DNA from 2 places in the Lentzea sp. NBC_00516 genome. Region 1 is predicted to be linked to the other one. Evidence: riboswitches for the same ligand, from Rfam matches in the RefSeq annotation. Region 1 holds a riboswitch; the other holds the start of a gene.
The links. Region 1 has a riboswitch for glycine ahead of gcvT (glycine cleavage system aminomethyltransferase GcvT). Riboswitches for the same ligand answer to the same signal wherever they lie in the genome.

Region 1 (6,684 bases):
CTGACCACGTTCCTGCACGGGATGCGGTCAGCGGGCATGTGGTCGGGCGGGCGCGGCGAGAACATGCTCGACGGTGGAGTGCCGTTCTACGACGTCTACGAGGCCGCCGACGGGCAGTACGTGGCGGTGGGCGCACTGGAGGAGAGGTTCTACGCCGACCTGGTGCGCGTGCTGGGCCTGGAGGACGCGCCCTCGCGCAACGACCCGGCGAACTGGCCTGAGCTGCGGGAACGCATCGCGGCTGCGGTGAAGACCCGGTCGCGGGACGAGTGGGCGGACCTCGCGCGGGACACGGACGCCTGCCTGGCTCCGGTGCTGACCCCCGCCGAAGCGGCACGGCATCCGTACAACGAGGCGCGTGCCGCGTTCGTCGACGTGGCCGGTGCTCCGCACCCGGCGCCGGCGCCCCGGTTCGACCGCACTCCCGCGGCGGTTCCGACGGCCCCGGTTCCCGTCGGGGTGAACACCGGGGAAGTGCTTGCCGACATGGGTGTGGCGGACGGCCGAATTATGGAACTGCGGCGGTCTGGAGTAATTGGATGAATGCTCGGGTGCGCATTAATAGCGCCACGAAGGCGTGACGGTGCGTGATGGGGTGAGTTCGGCATCCGGGTGAGCCCCGGTGCAACAGTCTCTCTTCCAAGCTGTGGGATGCGAGGGAGCCCGTGTTCACCTCGTGCCCAGGACATCGGCGCTGTTGAGGCCTGTCTTTAGCCGCCATTCGGGTGACGTTGGCCGTCGTGCAGGCGTGCGTCGCTGGTGGATCCTGGGACGAGTTGGGCGTGGTCGTTGTTCATCGCAAGGGTGAATGAGGGACCATGACGGGTGACACGGGCGGTCCGCCGCCTGACCGGTGAACCACACGGACGGAGAGGTACCTGTGAACCTCAAGAAGGTGCTAGTGCTGGCGGGCGTCGCGCTGGTGCTGTTCCTCCTGATCACCCGGCCAGAAGAGTCCGCTTCGGCGGTCCAGACGGCTCTCGGCTGGCTGCGGGACGGCGCGGAGTCGATCATCACCTTCGTCAGGAGCCTCTTCGGCACGGCCACCCCTCTCAACTAGTGACGTTCGGTGATCCTCGGCCGTCTGCGTTGAGCCGGATGGGTGGAATGAGGCCAATCACGCACTGGTAACGGGTGTTCTGGGGATTCAGGGTCTGGCGATTGTCAGACCTACCGAATACCTTCCGCTGCAATGGCCGATCCCCGACCGACGAGGAGGCACATATGGTCGAGGACTCCGGGGTCCACGAGCTGTTGCAGCAGTGGGCGGCTGAACGGTCTGACGACGCAGAGATGCAGGAGGTGAACCGGATCAAGAACGCGTGGCTCGCGGAGGCTCCCCCCTCGGCGCCAGGCATCCCCGTGCAGCGGGGAGGCAGGAGTGGGTCGCGTGGCTTGGTCAAGGTCGACTCGGCGGATCCGGCCTACGTGGCCGCGATGCGCAAGCGGGCGCCGGAGGCACCCGAGGCACTGCTCGCCGCCGCGGCGAGCTACTGGCAGCTGGTGGGCGACGTCGCCGAAGCCGAGCAGTGGTGGGACGCGGGCATCAGCCCGTTGGACCAGCGCGCGCTCGACTACCGCGCGGCCGGCCTGTCTCCTGCCGATCTCGGGAGGCGCCTGGGACCGATGACGGTTCTCCAGCACCTTCGTCGTGGCTCCGCCGCGGCCTGGTGCGTTGCTCGTCTGCAGAGGCAGCGCCGAGACGGCGTGGCGTAGTGGACCGGGCTGTCGGAGGCGGCAGCCCCACATCCATGCACCCCTCACGGGCGGCCTCCGGTGCGGAGGCCTCACCCAAGTAGTGTGGAGGTCGTGCGCGGCCTCCTTACTCCCCAACGGTTGCTGATCGCGTTCGCCTGTCTGGCGGCGTTGGTCGCCTGTTGCGGACTCGCCTGGTGGCAGTGGCAGCGCTTCGAGTCCGCCAGCGGCACGTTCCAGAACCTCGGGTACGTGCTCCAGTGGCCGCTCTTCGGCCTCTTCCCCCTCTTCATGGTGTGGCGGTTCCGTCGTTTGGCGCGCCAGAACCGTGACGCGGATCTCGCACCCGAGCCGGTTGCGGCCGTCCCGAAGCCGATGGCTACCGTTGACGCCGTCAAACCCGCGCCTGTCGAGCACTTCGACGACGAAGAAGACGCGGAGCTCGCGGCCTACAACCGCATGCTCGCGAACCTCAACGCGCGGGACGGTCGTTGAGCGAAGGCGGGCAGATGAAGGGTGCGTTGACCCGGTTCAGGGTCATGGCTTACGTGGTCGGAGTCTTCCTTCTGCTCCTGGTCGTGGCCATGGTGCTCAAGTACGCCGCGGACATGGGCGGCGCGATGAAGGTCGTCGGCCCGATCCACGGCTTCCTCTACGCCATCTACCTGGTGATTTCCGTCGACCTGGCGCTCAAGCTGCGCTGGTCGATCAAGGGCACCCTGCTGGTGCTGCTCGCCGGCACGGTCCCGTTCCTGTCGTTCTGGGCGGAGCGCAAGGTGGTCGAGAAGACGGCGCAGGGCGTGCCGCTGTGACGTTTGGCCTGCTAGCGTCTGGGGCTACCAACTGAACACGGCCGTCGATGTCGCGCGGAAGAGACCCCTCCAGCAGGGGCGCCGAAGGAGCAATCCCTCCCCGGAATCTCTCAGGCACAGGTACCGCGCGACGAAGGCAACTCTGGAAAGCAGGCTGCTCGGCAGCCTCGCCCACGGTGCAAGCCACTTCGGTGGTGAAGCTCTCAGGCTCATGACAGAGGGGGAGGCTCGCTCTAGTGAGGAGTCTCCGATGGACCGTGTCATTCTTCTGATGCCTCAGCCGGCCGCGTCCGGCTCTTCGGCGCACCCTGGAGGAGCGTTCTGATGTCCCGCCTCACGCCTCTGAACGCCGAGCACGAGCAGCTCGGCGCGATGTTCACCGACTTCGCGGGCTGGCGGATGCCGCTGCGCTACTCGTCCGAGCTCGCCGAGCACCACGCGGTGCGCACCACCGCGGGCCTGTTCGACCTCACGCACATGGGTGAGATCGTCCTGACCGGACCGCAGGCGGGCGAGGCCCTCGACTACGCGCTGGTCGGCCACATCTCCGCGCTGGCCGTCGGCAAGGCCCGCTACACGATGATCACCCAGGCCGACGGCGGCGTGCTCGACGACCTGATCGTGTACCGCCTGGGCGACCAGGAGTTCATGGTCGTCGCGAACGCCTCCAACGCTCTTGTCGTCGCCGAGGCCCTCGTCGAGCGCGCCGCCGGTTTCGACACCGTCGTCACCGACAGGTCGACCGACTACGCGTTGATCGCGATCCAGGGCCCGAAGTCGGTCGAGATCCTGTCCGGCCTGACCGAGACGGATCTGGCGTCAGTCAAGTACTACGCCTCGTACCCTTCCACCGTGGCCGGGGTCGACGCGTTGCTCGCGCGCACGGGTTACACGGGTGAGGAGGGCTTCGAGCTCTTCGTCGCTCCCGCCGACGCGCCGGCCGTCTGGGCCGCGCTGCTGTCCACCGGCGAGGCGCACGAACTCAAGCCGTGCGGTCTCGGCTGCCGCGACACGTTGCGTCTCGAAGCCGGAATGCCCTTGTACGGCAACGAACTCACGACGTCGCTGACGCCGTACAACGCGAATCTGGGCCGGGTCGTGAAGCTCGACAAGCCCGGCGACTTCGTCGGCCGCGACGCGCTGGCCAAGGTCGCCGAGTCCGGGGTGGACTCGGTCCTGGTCGGACTGAAGACCCCCGAGCGCCGCGCCCCGCGCCACGGTTACGCGGTGCTCAACGGCGACGAGGTCGTGGGCGAGGTGACGTCGGGCGCGTTGTCCCCGACCCTCGGCTACTCCGTCGCCATGGCCTACGTGTCGCGGGCCAGTGCCGAGCCCGGCACCTCACTGCTGGTCGACGTCCGCGGCAAGAAGCAGCCGGTCGAGGTCGTCGCACTTCCGTTCTACAAGCGCGCCAAGTAGGGAGATTCTCCAGATGTCCGACCAGTTCAACGCTTCCCTCGCGGAGTACGACCCCGAGGTCGCCGAAGCCGTTGCGGCCGAGTTGGCGCGCCAGCAGGGCACTCTCGAGATGATCGCCTCGGAGAACTTCACGCCCGTGTCGGTGTTGCAGGCGCAGGGTTCGGTGCTGACCAACAAGTACGCCGAGGGCTACCCCGGTCGTCGCTACTACGGCGGCTGCGAGCACGTGGACGTCGTCGAGCGTCTCGCCATCGAGCGCATCAAGTCGCTCTTCGGCGCGGGCTTCGCGAACGTCCAGCCGCACTCGGGCGCGCAGGCCAACGCGGCCGCGATGTTCGCGTTGCTCCAGCCCGGCGACACGATCCTGGGCCTGGACCTCGCGCACGGCGGTCACCTGACGCACGGCATGCGCATCAACTTCTCCGGCAAGCTCTACAACGTCGTGCCGTACCACGTCGCGGACTCCGACGGCCGCGTCGACATGGCCGAGGTCGAGCGCCTGGCGACCGAGCACCGCCCGAAGCTGATCGTCGCCGGCTGGTCCGCGTACCCGCGCCAGCTGGACTTCGCCGAGTTCCGCCGCATCGCGGACTCGGTCGACGCCTACCTGATGGTCGACATGGCGCACTTCGCCGGCCTCGTCGCCGCCGACCTGCACCCGTCGCCCGTGCCGCACGCGCACGTCACGACGACCACGACCCACAAGACCCTCGGCGGTCCCCGTGGCGGCGTGATCCTGTCGAACGACGCCGACATCGCGAAGAAGATCAACTCGGCGGTGTTCCCCGGCCAGCAGGGCGGTCCGCTGGAGCACGTCATCGCGGCGAAGGCCGTGGCGTTCAAGCACGCCGCCTCGCCGGAGTTCGCCGACCGTCAGCGTCGCACGCTCGAGGGTTCGCGGATCCTGGCCGAGCGGCTGTCGCAGGCGGACGTCGCCGCGGCCGGAGTGAAGGTGCTGACCGGGGGCACCGACGTGCACCTGGTCCTCGTCGACCTGGTCGACTCCGAGCTGGACGGCAAGCAGGCCGAGGACGTGCTGCACCAGATCGGCATCACGGTCAACCGCAACGCCGTTCCGAACGACCCGCGTCCGCCGATGGTGACGTCCGGTCTGCGGATCGGTACGCCGGCACTGGCCACCCGCGGGTTCGGCGAGGTGGACTTCATCGAGGTCGCCGACGTGATCGCGGAGGCCCTCAAGCCGGGCGCGGCGATCGACGAACTGCGTGCGCGCGTTGAGGTTCTGGCGGCGAAGCACCCGCTGTACTCCACGCTCTGATCACCAAAGCCGAAGGGGCGCCACCGGAGATTCGGTGGCGCCCCTTCGGCTTTGGTGACCCTGGAGCGAAACGACGGGAACCCCGGCCCCTTCCCCAGGGCCGGGGTTTCACCGTGTCAGGGTGTTGTGTGTCTCAGATGGACCGTCCTAACGGGATGCGGTGGGGTTACGCAGCCGGAGCCGTCACACCAGGCGGGAGGCACTCGACGTTGCGCTTTCCGTTGGGCTGGATCACGTACCACGTGCCGCCGATGCCCTGGCCGGCCCACTTGCCCGGCGCCGGGTCCTTCGAATACGTGTAGAGGGCCCAGCCGTCGATGGCGACCTGCTTCTTGCCGTCAGCGCGGGTGATCAGCGAGACCAGCTTCGAGTCGACGCCTTCCAGCTGCGGGATCGTGTCCGCGAAGAGCGGCGGCCACGTCACGGCGCACTGGTCGTTGCAGTTGGACTTGCCTTCAGGCTTCGGGACGTCCTTGTCGAAGCGGTAAAGGGTGCGGCCATCGCCGTCCTGGACGACCTGGCCCATCTTGTCCACGCTCTTGCCGACCAGCCTCAACGTGCTGACCGGTGCTGCTGCGGGGGGCTGCGCCGCAGGGGGCTGCGCTGCCGGAACTTCCGGGGCCTGCTGCTGAACTGGGGCTTCGGGGGCCTGTGCGGGCTCCTGGAGTACCGGGGGCTGACCCACGTCGCCGTAGTCACCGAGGACGCCCAGATCGGTTTCGGTTTGTGCCACCGGCTTGGAGTTCGTGCCACTGCCAGTGGCGCTCCAGACACCCAGACCCAGCACAACTGCCAGTCCCGCGGCGAGCCCGATGGCAATGCGGTTACGTCGGATCACACTCATGTCCTCCTCGTCCATCCGTTCGCTCTATCCAGGCCATACGGCCGGGGTTGCGTCTCGGTTCAGAAACGAACCGAACCTCGTCCTGTCTCGAACGTCTGGCGGAGCCAGGTCACGCAGGAGGTGCAGGGTGGTCGTCGCTGGTCAGCTGGCGGGAATGGCCGAAAGGGTGCTGGGCGCGCCGTTGCCAATCGGATTTCGAGCCTGGGACGGAAGTGCGGCCGGGCCGCAGGACGGCACGGTGCTCGTGATCCGCTCCCGCGACGCGTTGCGCAGGCTCGTCTGGAGTCCGAACGAGCTGGGACTCGCCCGCGCGTACGTGAGCGGTGAGCTCGACGTCGAGGGCGATCTCGCGACCGGTCTCTCGCAGATCTGGGGGCTCGTGCGGCGGGGAGTGACCCGGCGGCCCCGGCTCTCGGAGGTCGCGAAACTCGCATTGCGACTGAAAGTGCTGGGGCCGAACCCGGACGCGCCGAAGGAGGAGGCGCGGCTGCGGGGCGCGCTGCACACGAAGAGCCGCGACCGTGACGCCATTTCGCATCACTACGATCTGAGCAACGACTTCTACCGGCTCGTGCTCGATCCGAGCATGGCCTACTCGTGTGCGTACTTCACGTCCGAGGACGAGTCGGTCGCGC
Region 2 (6,684 bases), 370 kb from region 1:
CGCCGGTTCCGCGCTGCTCGTGGTGAAGCGCGGCCCGAACGCCGGTTCCCGGTTCTTGCTGGACCGTGACACGACGAGTGCGGGGCGCCACCCCGACAGCGACATCTTCCTGGACGACGTGACGGTCTCGCGCCGCCACGCCGAGTTCCGCCGGGAAAGCGGTGAGTTCGTCGTCATCGACGTGGGCAGCCTCAACGGCACCTACGTCAACCGTGAGCCGGTCGACCAGGCCGTCCTCGCGAACGGCGACGAGGTTCAGATCGGCAAGTTCCGCCTCGTCTTCCTGACGGGTCCTGGCTCCGCGGGAGCCTGACGCGTGACGGCCGGGCGGCCACAACGCGGGGGCTTGAGCATCGGGGCTGTGCTCGCACAGCTTCGTCCCGAGTTCCCCGACGTCACCATCTCCAAGATCCGCTTCCTGGAAGCGGAGGGGCTGGTCCGCCCGGCACGCACCGCCTCCGGCTACCGCCAGTTCGCCGTGGCGGACGTCGAGAGGTTGCGGTTCGTGCTGTCCGCACAACGGGACAGGTACCTGCCGCTCAAAGTGATCCGCGAGCAGCTCGACTCCGTCCCCGAGGACGCCACGTCGCTGTCGCGGTTCGATCTGCTGTCCCAGACCGGTTTCACCGCCGAGCAGCTGTCCCAGCTCGAACGCGACGGTCTGCTGCGCCCCGGCCCCGGCGGCCGGTTCACCACCGAGGACATCACCGCGCTCCGCACGATCCGGACGATGACCGGGCTCGGCGTCGAGCGCGAGCACCTGCGCGCGGTCCGCGCGGCAGCGGACCACGAGGTGGTCGTGCTGAAATCTTTCTCAGATCCCGAGACGGTTCGGGAATTGGCTGACCTGTTCACCTCGTTGCACACGTTGTTGGTGAGAGCGGGCTTGCGGCAGTCCTGATCTACCGGACAGGGGTGCAGTGTTGATCACTATCTGCCCGCAACGATTGAGCACACGGCCCGCTTGGCGGGTAGCGTCGGACATGTACGCCGGGGGATGCTCGGGTGTGAACCGGGTCGTCCTCGAACGAACAGAGGGAGGCGAGGCCCGATGAGCGAAATGCGCGTCGTCGGCGTGCGGGTGGAGCTGCCCCAGAACCAGCCGATCCTTCTTCTGCGTGAAACCGAGGGCGAGCGGTACCTGCCGATCTGGATCGGCTCCGTCGAGGCCACGGCGATCGCGTTGGAGCAGCAGGGCGTTCGTCCTGCCCGTCCGCTCACCCACGACCTCCTCAAGGACGTCATCGGGGCGCTCGGGCGCAACCTCGAACAGGTCCGGATCACCGACCTGCAGGAGGGCACCTTCTTCGCCGAGCTCGTGTTCGACGGTGACGTGCGGGTGTCCGCGCGGCCGTCCGACTCGGTGGCTCTGGCGTTGCGGGTCGGCGTGCCGATCCACGCGGAGGAGTCCGTGCTGGCCGAGGCGGGCCTCATCATCCCGGACGAGCAGGAGGACGAGGTGGAGAAGTTCCGCGAGTTCCTCGACTCCGTCTCTCCTGAAGACTTCCGCGGAGCGGACACATAGGCACAGCAGAGGTGCCGACACCTGAGTTTTCCGGGTGTCGCACTCCGTCTTGTATGGGCCGTGAGTCAGTTCGTTTGGATGTCCCTCGAACGGACTACTTACGGTCGTTTTATTCGCTAAACGATCACTAAACGTCACCTGAACGTCCCAGTTCGGGTGACGGTATGACTCTCCACTTGAGGTTGAGGGTCGCAACTCCCCGCGCGTCGCGTTGACCAGCCCTCGGACCGGTCTTACCGTCGAACTCGAGTGGATGTCGCTGGTTCGCGTGAGCTGACGTAGCGGCTTGACGGTCATGAGTTTCGTGGCCGTTCCGAGGGGAGGCAGGCGTGGTCGAGGAAGCGCCCTTGCGGGCCGAATCCGGGCTGCAGGGTGAACTGTTCCCGGACTCCTCGCTGCCGGACGAGCTCGTCGGTTACCGAGGACCCGCGGCATGTCAGATCGCGGGGATCACGTACCGGCAGCTCGACTACTGGGCAAGGACCGGGCTGGTCGCGCCGACGATAAGGATGGCGCACGGCTCCGGGAGTCAGAGGCTGTACTCCTTCAAGGACATCCTGGTGCTCAAGGTCGTGAAGCGGCTGCTGGACACCGGTGTCTCCTTGCAGAACATCAGGGTCGCTGTCGATCACCTGCGGCGCCGCGGCGTGCAGGACCTGGCGCGCATCACGCTGTTCTCCGACGGCACCACCGTCTACGAGTGCACCTCGCCGGAAGAGGTCGTCGATCTGCTGCAGGGCGGTCAGGGCGTGTTCGGCATCGCGGTCAGCGGTGCGATGCGCGAGATCTCCGGCACGATCCACGAGTTCCCGGCCGAACGCGCGGACGGCGTCGAGATCGCTCCGATGACCGAGGACGAGCTGACCCGCCGGCGTCGCGAGCGCGCCACCGGCTGACCGGCCCCGACTGATCGGCACTGTGATCGATCAGCACTGTGAACGTGGCCGACTGGCGCCGTGGGATGGCCGGTCGGCAGCAGCGATCAGACCCTGCCGGTCCCTAGCGTTGCCTGCATGACGATCACCCCCTCCTATCAGGTCGTGAAGGTGCTGGAAGTGGCGGCGAAGCGCGCGCTCCGGCTGGAGTTCGGCTTCCTCGGCACCGAGAACCTGCTGATCTCGCTGATCGACACCATCGGACCCGGCCGCAAGCTCGGCGTGAAGTCGTTGCGGGCCCAGGCGATGGCGCGGGGACCCGAGCACTGGGCCGACGACGACGGTGGCGTCGTTCCCGAGGCTCATCCGGACGTCACGGCGTTGGTGAACGTCGCCTGCGACCGCCTTGTCATCGAGACCGTGCCGCCCGTCAGCCGTGCGCTGGAGGAGTGTCTGCTCTCGGCGTTCGCCCGGGCCGGTGACGGCGTGCTGACCACCACCCACCTCTCGCTGGCGTTGCTGGAGCAGGGTTCCGGCCGTGCCGCCGACCTGTTCGTGCTGCGCGGAGTGGACGTCGGCGCGACGGCCGCCGCTGTGCGAGCGGACGCCGCGCGAACCCACGCGGAGATCGAGGAAGCGCCCGCCGTGCGGTTGCTGCGCAAAGCGGGAGCGTTGGAAGGGGAGTCCGGCGGCGGGTACGTGCGCTGGCTGATGCGCTGGATCGCCCGCGGTCAGGGGCTGGGCGGGCCGGTGCTGACCGTCGTGCGCAACGAGGCCGGACGGCTGGCCGTGGCCGCGAGGCGAGAGGTGTCGTCTCGCGATCTGGTGGAGGCGGTGCTGACGGTCGACCGCCAGTTGAAGGTGGCGGGCAGGAAGCTGAAGCCGGAGCTCGAGTCGGGCGGGGCGGCGGCGTTGCGCGAGGCAGGGATCGACCCGGCCGCGCTGCCCGTCAGCGGCGGCAAGGTGGAGCGTGCGATGGAACGGGCGAAGCTCGTCGCTGCCCGGCGCGGAGACGCGGTCGTGGGCACCACGCACCTGCTCGTGGCGCTGCGCGACGACCCGGCGGACCCCGTCGCGGGGGCGCTCGCCGGTCTTGGCACTGAGATGTAGGTCGCGTCCCTGGGGACTAGCGGGGCTGCCTGCGGGTATTCTTCTCGGGTAGTCGCCGAACTCTGGCGGGAGAGACCGGGTTTCGAGCCCGGCGCCGAAGGAGCAAGTCCCTCCCCGGGAACCTCTCAGGCATCCAGGACCGCCGAGCGAGACGCCTCTGGAAAGTGGATCTCTAGGGATCCCGCCGACGGTGAAAGCCCATCCTGACAGGTGGGTGAACCTCTCAGGCGCCCTTCGGGGTACGGACAGAGCGGGGAGGGCACCAGGACACGTGTGCCCGCAGCCCCCCGGAGGCGTTTGATGACGCAGGACCGCATTCCGCTCGCAGCTCTCGAGCACGGCACCCCGTTCGCCGACCGCCACGTCGGTCCGCGCCCCGCCGAACTCGCGCGCATCCTCGACGTCATCGGCGTCGGGTCGCTCGAGGAGCTCGCGCAGCACGCGGTGCCTTCGTCCATCCACGAGCGCGACCTCGTGCTGGACCTGCCCGCCCCGGCCACCGAGACCGAGGCGCTCGCGGAGCTGCGTGAGCTCGCGTCGCAGAACCGCCCGATGACGCAGATGATCGGCCTCGGCTACTACGACACCGTGACGCCGGGCGTGATCCTGCGCAACGTGCTCGAGTCGCCCGCCTGGTACACCGCGTACACGCCGTACCAGCCGGAGATCTCGCAGGGCCGTCTCGAGGCGCTGCTGAACTTCCAGACCATGGTCGGCGACCTGACCGGCCTGCCGGTCGCGAACGCGTCCATGCTGGACGAGTCGACCGCCGCCGCCGAGGCGATGACCCTGGTGCGCCGCGCGGGCAAGTCCAAGTCGAACAAGTTCGTCATCGACGCCGACACGCTGCCGCAGACGCTGGCCGTCATCGAGACGCGCGCCGAGCCGCTGGGCATCGAGATCGTCGTCGCCGACCTGTCGCAGGGCATCGAGGGCCTCGGCCTGGGCGGCGACTTCTACGGCGTGCTGCTGTCCTACCCCGGCGCTTCCGGCGTCGTGCGCGACCAGGCCGCGTTGATCGAGGAGATCCACGCCGCCGGCGCGCAGGCAGTCGTCGTCGCCGACCTGCTGGCGCTGACGCTGCTGCGCGCGCCGGGCGAGATCGGCGCGGACGTCGTCGTCGGCACCACGCAGCGCTTCGGCGTGCCGATCGGCTTCGGCGGCCCGCACGCCGGGTACATGGCCGTCCGGTCCGGTCTGGAGCGTCAGCTGCCCGGCCGTCTCGTCGGTGTCTCCGTCGACTCCGACGGCTCGCTGGCCTACCGGCTCGCGCTGCAGACGCGCGAGCAGCACATCCGCCGTGAGAAGGCCACGTCGAACATCTGCACCGCGCAGGTGCTGCTGGCCGTGATCGCGTCCATGTACGCCGTCTACCACGGTCCCGAGGGCCTGCGTTCGATCGCGACCCGAGTGCACCGCCTGGCCACCGTGCTCGCCACGGGCCTGTGCGAGGCCGGACTCGACGTCGTGCACGGCGAGTTCTTCGACACCGTCCAGGTCCGCGTCGAGGGCCAGGCCGCCGCTGTCGTCGAGAAGGCCCGCGAGGCCGGCATCAACCTGCGCAAGGTCGACGACGACGTCGTGGCAATCGCTTGCGACGAGAAGACCACGCGCGCGCACATCGTCGCCGTGTGGGAGGCCTTCGGTGTCACCGGGTCCGATGTGGACGCGATCGACGCCGACACCGCCGACGGCATCCCGGGCGACCTGCGCCGCACCTCGGACTACCTGACCCACCCGGTCTTCCACGCGCACCGCTCCGAGACCGCGCTGCTGCGCTACCTGCGCGCGTTGTCCGACAAGGACGTCGCGCTGGACCGCAGCATGATCCCGCTCGGTTCCTGCACGATGAAGCTGAACGCCACCGCGGAGATGGAGTCCATCACGTGGCCGGAGTTCTCGACGCTGCACCCGTTCGCGCCGGTCGAGGACGCCAAGGGTCTGCTGAAGATCGTGTCCGACCTGGAGGAGTGGCTCGCCGAGGTCACCGGCTACGACGCGGTGTCGTTGCAGCCCAACGCCGGTTCCCAGGGTGAGTTCGCCGGTCTGCTGGCGATCCGCGCCTACCACCGCGCGAACGGCAACGCCGACCGCGACGTCTGCCTGATCCCGTCGTCCGCGCACGGCACCAACGCCGCGTCCGCCGTCATGGCCGGCATGCGCGTCGTCGTCGTGAAGTGCGACGACAAGGGCAACATCGACATGGGCCACCTGCGCACGACGGTCGCCGAGCACGCCGACGACCTCGCCGCGATCATGATCACCTACCCGTCGACCCACGGCGTGTACGAGGACACCGTCCGCGAGGTCTGCGGCCTGGTCCACGACGCGGGCGGCCAGGTGTACGTCGACGGCGCGAACCTCAACGCGTTGATCGGCCTGGCCCGCTACGGCAAGTTCGGCTCGGACGTCTCGCACCTGAACCTGCACAAGACGTTCTGCATCCCGCACGGCGGCGGCGGCCCCGGCGTCGGCCCGATCGGCGTGAAGTCCCACCTCGCCCCGTTCCTGCCGAACCACCCGCTGCAGCCGACGGCAGGACCGGCCACCGGTGTCGGCCCGATCTCGGGTGCCCCGTGGGGTTCCGCGTCGATCCTGCCGATCTCGTGGGCGTACGTGCGCATGATGGGCGGCGACGGCCTGCGCCGCGCCACCCTGACCGCCGTGGCCGCCGCGAACTACGTGGCACGCCGCCTCGACGAGCACTACCCGGTCCTCTACACCGGCGAGGGCGGCTTCGTGGCTCACGAGTGCATCCTCGACCTGCGCCCGATCACCAAGGCCACCGGCGTGACGGTGGACGACGTGGCCAAGCGCCTCGCCGACTACGGCCTGCACGCCCCGACCATGTCGTTCCCGGTCGCCGGCACGCTGATGGTCGAGCCGACCGAGTCCGAGGACCTGGCCGAGATCGACAGGTTCATCGACGCCATGATCGCCATCAAGCACGAGATCGACCGCGTCGGCGCCGGCGAGTGGACCGTCGAGGACAACCCGCTGCGCAACGCCCCGCACACCGCGGCCTGCGTGACCGTCGGCGAGTGGAACCACCCGTACACCCGCGAAGAGGCCGTCTTCCCGGCGGGTCAGAGCGCGACTCCGAAGATCTGGCCGCCCGTCCGCCGCATCGATGGCGCGAAGGGCGACCGCAACCTGGTCTGCTCCTGCCCGCCG

Region 2: another riboswitch for glycine. It lies ahead of gcvP (aminomethyl-transferring glycine dehydrogenase); the one in region 1 lies ahead of gcvT (glycine cleavage system aminomethyltransferase GcvT).

What each region holds. Positions count from the first base shown of each region.
Region 1 is NZ_CP107840.1:9,125,886-9,132,569, forward strand. It holds gene OG205_RS42405 (CaiB/BaiF CoA transferase family protein) at 1-543, shown strand, start outside; gene OG205_RS42410 (hypothetical protein) at 881-1,060, shown strand; gene OG205_RS42415 (transcriptional regulator) at 1,225-1,716, shown strand; gene OG205_RS42420 (hypothetical protein) at 1,810-2,190, shown strand; gene OG205_RS42425 (DUF3817 domain-containing protein) at 2,205-2,507, shown strand; glycine riboswitch at 2,553-2,643, shown strand; glycine riboswitch at 2,645-2,732, shown strand; gene gcvT (glycine cleavage system aminomethyltransferase GcvT) at 2,832-3,926, shown strand; gene glyA (serine hydroxymethyltransferase) at 3,940-5,205, shown strand; gene OG205_RS42440 (COG4315 family predicted lipoprotein) at 5,372-6,043, opposite strand; gene OG205_RS42445 (cyclopropane-fatty-acyl-phospholipid synthase family protein) at 6,204-6,684, shown strand, end outside.
Region 2 is NZ_CP107840.1:9,498,497-9,505,180, forward strand. It holds gene garA (glycogen accumulation regulator GarA) at 1-313, shown strand, start outside; gene OG205_RS44280 (MerR family transcriptional regulator) at 347-901, shown strand; gene OG205_RS44285 (bifunctional nuclease family protein) at 1,052-1,525, shown strand; gene OG205_RS44290 (MerR family transcriptional regulator) at 1,855-2,421, shown strand; gene OG205_RS44295 (Clp protease N-terminal domain-containing protein) at 2,539-3,510, shown strand; glycine riboswitch at 3,567-3,662, shown strand; glycine riboswitch at 3,666-3,761, shown strand; gene gcvP (aminomethyl-transferring glycine dehydrogenase) at 3,811-6,684, shown strand, end outside.